2 regions of the Paenibacillus sp. S-12 genome follow, and region 2 is predicted to be linked to the other one. Evidence: predicted binding sites of a transcription regulator. Region 2 holds the regulator's gene; the other holds the start of a gene.
What was found. The regulator LexA, encoded in region 2, represses DNA repair genes until DNA is damaged. The targets are predictions, from matches to a motif close to CGAACATATGTTCG.
Positions count from the first base shown of each region.

Region 1: the regulator LexA is predicted to act here: its motif matches at 2,225-2,238, upstream of addB (helicase-exonuclease AddAB subunit AddB).

Region 1 covers NZ_JASIUF010000005.1:277,326-280,545, reverse strand. Annotated here, with positions in the region: gene addB (helicase-exonuclease AddAB subunit AddB) at 1-2,076, opposite strand, end outside; gene NO352_RS04045 (DUF1835 domain-containing protein) at 2,361-3,220, shown strand, end outside.
Region 2 covers NZ_JASIUF010000012.1:191,577-194,796, forward strand. Annotated here, with positions in the region: gene NO352_RS11935 (DUF896 domain-containing protein) at 1-136, opposite strand, end outside; gene NO352_RS11940 (LysM peptidoglycan-binding domain-containing protein) at 318-680, opposite strand; gene lexA (transcriptional repressor LexA) at 982-1,608, shown strand; gene NO352_RS11950 (DUF817 domain-containing protein) at 1,947-2,753, shown strand; gene NO352_RS11955 (hypothetical protein) at 3,137-3,220, opposite strand, start outside.

The DNA of each region.
Region 1 (3,220 bases), on a different contig from region 2:
AGTAGCAAAAGATTGATAGATTAAGAAACGCTCATCCAAAAGCTTGCGGCGAACGCCCGGCGCAAGCTCCATGCCAATTTGCTGCAGCGTATCCCGTTCATGCTCGGTGAGCACTCCATCCTCAATCGGCCGCGCTGGTATAACGCCATCATTTACGCCTAACATATATAAATGCATAATTTGGCCTGGTCTTGTCCGATCCATCGAAGCAATGAGCACCTGATCAAGCGCAGGCGGCACAAGCGCCATTTTGATGCTCTCGAATCCAGTATCGAGCATGCCGCCGAACAATTCTATACTCATCTTCTCTTCGCCAACCATTTCAACCATTTGATCCAAAATGTCTAAGAGCGAGCCCCATATTTGCCGATGCTCCCGCGATAACTGGACATCCCCATCAAGCAGAGCATCCTGACTCATGCGCTCCAGCTTGTGAGGTACGCCAAGCGCCATCCAGAAGGAGTACAGGGCTTCGCACATGCCTCGCACATTCGAGCTTGCCTTCATCGAGCGTGCAAGCTCGGCAATCGGCTCGGCAATGATGCTGCGGCAATGCTCCACCCATTCTGGCGCATGTTTTGGTTTTTCCGCAGCATCGGCTTCTTCTTCCGTACGCTCCGCCGCTCCGTCGGCATGATCCGGATCGAGCGACAGGTCTGGCATCGCGGGCCACGGACGCTTATTCGTCCACATCGTCCCTTCAATGCCGCAAGCAAGCACATAGTTCTCCAGCTTGTCAAAATGCTCTCTTGTTATCGAGGCGTCGTCAGGCAGCAGAAAGTCTGTTTTGACAAATCGAAATACAGCATCGTATTTCCAATTGCCTATCAATATATCAAGCACAGCCCGCGTCATTTCGACAAAAGGATGATGTAAAACTGATTTCTTCTGATCCGTAAAGTATGGAATCCCCGCTTCCGTGAACACCGTATCAATCAGCTCGCCATAATGCGCAATATTTCGCACCATAACCGCCATGTCTCTCCAGCGGACTTGTTCATTGCGCACACGGCTCAGCATATCTCTAGCTATCGCTTCAACCTCTGCGCGGCGATGAACAGCAGCCTGCACGGTAATCTCCTGTTCATCTTTACGGGCAGGCGGATGCCCATCCTTGATCTTGCTTGCCGCGGCGGCATTTTCCGACTCGCGATACTTTACTTTGCGCTCGAAGTTCCGCTCCAGATGAGCGAGCATGGGCGATGCCGCATAACGTGGAAGCGGATCTTCCTGCGGCTCCAGCTTCGTGATGCGCCCGATCTCTACACCGAGGGTGTCGGCGATTTCGCGCAGCTTCAGCATCGTAGTAGCCGTCGGGTGGAACAAGTTCAGCTCATGCGGAACCTCGCCTAGCTCATACGCCTTGTCCAGACACAGCGTCACGTTCACATTAGGCGCATGAAGAATAAGGGAAGCGAGAACTGCATATTCCTGTGGGGTAAATCCATGAAACCCGTCAATCCAAATATCGGCATTCTTTACATACTTCGATGCTGCAACCCCCTCGGACAGCTTGGCAAGCACATCTTCGCCATCCAAATAGCGGCCAGCCAATTCCGATTCGAATTCGTGCAGAATGCTGGATATGTCTCGCAACTTCGCGGACAGCAGCGGCTGGCCGGTCATATGCGCATCCAAAAAAGCGAGATGCTCATCCACCTCACTGGGTTCCACTCGATATCGCTTCATTTCATCAAAGAGATCATTTAGTTTCTCAATAAATCCAAATTGCTCCGCCGCACCAGCGAATAAAGGCAAATCCGACTTGCGGCGCTGCAAGATTTTGTACAGCAGCATCTTCTTGCCTTCTTCATTGATAGGAGTCAGTGCTGTGCCGCCCGTTTCCTGCATTACCCGATACGCAAGACGACGGAAGCTCAGCACTTGCGCTCTCATAATGCCCGCGATTCCTTCCTCGCGAATGAGCGCATGTTCTGCTTGAAAAGTTGCCTGTTCAGGCACTATCCATATGATCGGAGTCCCGTCCGCTTTACTCCGAAGCTCATCTCGTACTTGTCTCAATACATGCTCCGTCTTGCCACTGCCGGAACGACCGATGACAAAATGCAACGGCAAAGTGATCCCTCCATTTCCCTGATTACGATTCATGGCATCTGCTTGCCACGATGTGATAAACTATAATCAAACCAATAAATGGTATATATTTTCGAATACAGCCGATTCTAGCATTAGGTTTCATTATACCATAATCCAATCTGTCGATAGAACACATGTTTGGAAAAGATGCCGATATTCGCCAATCGCTTCCTGTGATAGACATCATTTCACGAGGAAGGCGGGATCGAAGACGAGGCTCATGTTCAACATACCCTCTAATTCGAACAAGGAGGCTGATTGTCATGATTCATATTGTCAACGGGGAGTGCACTGCCAGACAACTAAGCAGCATTGCTGAACAGCGATGGAAAGAGAAGGTATGGGTATATTCTGAACTGCTGACCGAAGGCCCTGTATATGCAAGGCTAGAGCAGTATTTAGCGTATCGGGCTTTGCAACTGGAGCGCATGTGCGGACTGCCTTCAACTGTTTTTTTGCAGAGAGGAAATGAACAGGAACGTTCGTGGAAATCTGATATTTTACCCGCTAATGAGATTGCATTATGGTTCGAACACGATTTGTTTGACATTACAATGCTACTCCGCTTAGTGGATCGCCTAACACAGGAAAATGCGAACGCCAAACTTTACTGGGTCGATATTGCATCGATCGCTGAGCATGATCGCTATCTCGGATTTGGCGCGTTGACAGGAGAACAATTGGCTCCTTATCGCGACACTGCCATTTTACTGACCGCAGAGCGTATCGAATGGATGCGATCAGCATGGATCGCATATACGAGTCCAAATCCGCTTAAAATTGCGCAATGGGTTAACGATGCCAGTTCCGTATCTGCCCCATTCTGCGCTATTAGGGAAGCGCTTCAGTTCCATCTTTCCCGTTATCCATCCGTACAGGATGGAATGGGAATTGTCGAGCGAATCACACTGCATGCCGTTAAGGATGGAACTGCTTCCTTTCAACAATGCTACGACATTGTTCGCAAGCAGCTGCCGGAATACGGACTAGGGGATTTGCAATTCTGGGGCTACCTGCGCAGATTGACAAGTGGCGATGCTCCTCTGCTTGAGCTGTCTCCAAGCTCGTCCCCATTGCCTGAACCTTTCCAGTCCTCTGCTGCGAATGACGGGCAGCTGTTCGT
Region 2 (3,220 bases):
GCACCTGCTTACGGAAAAGTACCAAATATTCCTCACGTAGCTTTGCGCGCTCTTCCATTTCCGCTTCGCTCAGCCCTACTGTCTTATGTTTGCGGGCCAGTTCATTAATTCGTGCAATAAGCTTGTCAATATTCATCATGTACCTCCATGTGTGTAAGCATATGTTCTACTTTGACATGGAGGTACCAGCTTGTCAAGCAAGCTTCTCCAAAGCCATTATATAGATAAAAAAGAGGCTCCATGAGCCCCTTCGTAAACTGTTTATATGTATAGATATTTGTTTCATCTGAGCCAATTTTCCGAAAATTGTTTTGTTATCAAGGAATCGGTACCAACAATACTTCTCCTGCCTGCAAAAATTCACCTGTTAACTGATTCATTTGTGTAATTTCATATATAAATTCACGAATATCCGTATGCTCAGGCTTATATGTTGATGCAATCTCCCACAACGTATCTCCAGGCTGAACAAGAACTCGTTCAACAACAGTTCCACTCACAACATCCTCACGGTCATCATCATTTCCAAGTGCTTGTACAATGCTTCCACAAGTAATGAACAACAATACGATTAAACTGATCATAAAACGCACACGCAAAGGAAACAAACGCTTCTTTTGCTCAGATTGCGAAGCTGTTGTCGACACCTTATAAATGGAACGATACGTTGTATACATCATAAATGATCACTCCCAAACACTTGTTCTATTATTTAATACTTCAAATTTAACACGAACACACGTTTGAGTCAACATATATTTAGAACGCTCGTTCCCCTTTTATTGTTCGTTACTCTTTTGGGATTGTATGCATTTCATTGAAAACAGCATGATCAAAAATGATTAAAGATACTTTATTTCCTTCTTATCCGATTACGCCTATATTCTATTTTTTATTCAAAATCTTTAGAACTTATGTTTGTACGAACGGAGGTTCTGTGGTATAATTTTGTCAAAAGAGTATTCATTGGAGTTGATACCCTTGTCTAAAATATCAAGTCGTCAACAAGCTATCCTTGATTTTATACGTGATGAAGTCCGAGCTAAGGGCTACCCACCTTCTGTTCGTGAAATAGGAGAAGCCGTTGGTCTAGCATCCAGCTCTACCGTACATGGTCATCTTGATCGTCTCGAGAAGAAGGGCTTTATTCGTCGCGACCCTACGAAGCCTCGGGCAATTGAATTGCTTAGCGATCAGTCCGACCGCACGGCAGACTTTTCTCGCTCCTTTGCACGTGTGCCGGTAGTTGGTAAAGTAACTGCGGGTGAACCGATTACCGCAACAGAGAACATCGAAGATTACTTCCCACTGCCTTTGCACATGGTTGGAGACGATGAAAATGTATTCATGCTATCGGTCATGGGGAATAGTATGATTGAGGCCGGTATACATAATGGCGACTATGTCATCGTACGTCAACAGCAGACAGCGAACAACGGAGATATCGTCGTTGCGATGACCGAAGATGATGAAGCGACGGTTAAGACATTCTATCGAGAAAAGGATCATATCCGCTTGCAGCCTGAAAATCCAACTTATGAGCCGATTCGCTTACAACACGTAACTATTCTAGGCAAAGTTATTGGTTTGTTCCGTGATTTTCATTAATACAAACAGAAATGCCTCGTTTCCACTTCATTAGCTGGTTAAACGAGGCATTTTATTTTGCTTCCATCTCCACCATCCCCCTCAAGACAATATTTTCAAAAATAAGCTCAGTACAATCGTTATACCGGATTGAAGATTAACTTACTTTTCGCCTTCTTCCCTTCGTTACAATATCTATAGAAATCATTATTTCATTTGAGTCGGCATATTATTATTTTATTGTTTTTCAATAATTATTTATTGACTAATAGTATATTCCTAATTATGATTGTACCTAACGAATTACATGGTGCTTGTTCATCAACCGATTAATACGATAATCAATGTAGGAGAATCGAATGGGAAAATTTTTTAAACTTAGATCATTCATTTATTTTGGCTGGCAGCAAGCGCTGTCTTGCTTATTCCCCGCTTTTATTTTTGCAATGCTGGCACTTACCAAAACCGTTGACATCCCTTTCATGCATCGCTATGATTTCTTGTTGTTTGTTTGCTTAATTGCACAGATTATTATGATTCGACTTGGGATCGAAACGTTCGACGAATTAAAGGTAATTTGCGTCTTCCATTTGATTGGACTTATGCTCGAAATATACAAAGTCCATATGGGTTCTTGGGCTTACCCTCAAGAAGGCTGGACAAAAATATTCGGTGTACCTTTATACAGCGGATTTATGTACGGGAGTGTGGCGAGTTACTTATGTCAAGCATGGCGACGACTACAGGTCAAGGTATATCGATATCCCACACCTTGGTATACGATACCGCTAGGGTTGGCCATATATTTTAATTTCATGACCCATCACTTTATTTATGATTTACGTTGGGTATTAATGCTCTTGCTATTCGTCATCTTTTTTAGAACGTACGTCGAGTATACGGTATTGGGCGTGACACGTCGTATGCCACTTGTGCTGTCGTTTGCTCTAATCGGATTTTTTATATGGGTTGCAGAAAACATCGGGACATTTTTGGGTGCATGGTATTATCCTCATCAAGTTAACGGTTGGAATCTTGTGAAGTGGGGGAAATTCAGCTCCTGGTTCTTGCTAGTCATCGTGTCTTTCATGATCGTTGCCCATCTGAAGCATGTAAAAGGAGGACATTTCAAGAAAAATAGTTATATCCGCGACATGAAGTCGTAAAATCAGAATGAGAACAGCTTGTTCTTTACTTTCTGGTAACAATGCATTTGGAAGTACATTCTTTGATGCATATTATAACGTGTCAACTACTGTTCTATTGTAGAAAACCTAGTATCATGTAAAAGTTTTTATATCGGATTGAAATTGAATCTATCGTTGGATCAATTTTCAAAATCAAAAGGCTTTGTTCTTCCAAAAATTCTTATAAGCAGCGAGATCCTAGATCATTCCCACGCATGTTAGAATCAATTGCAAAATGTTCAATATAAGAGAAATGTTCTATTTTCCAATAAAACATAATTCCAACAAACTCATATCTTAGAGTCGCATCACAATGATATGCTAGAAACAAAAGCCGCTGATTATCAGCGGCTTAATTCATGTTATATATCATTTACATCGAAATTAAGCGAATATTGAGTCAGTGAATGATTTACTTTCTCTACAAGTAAATATAACTTTGCTCC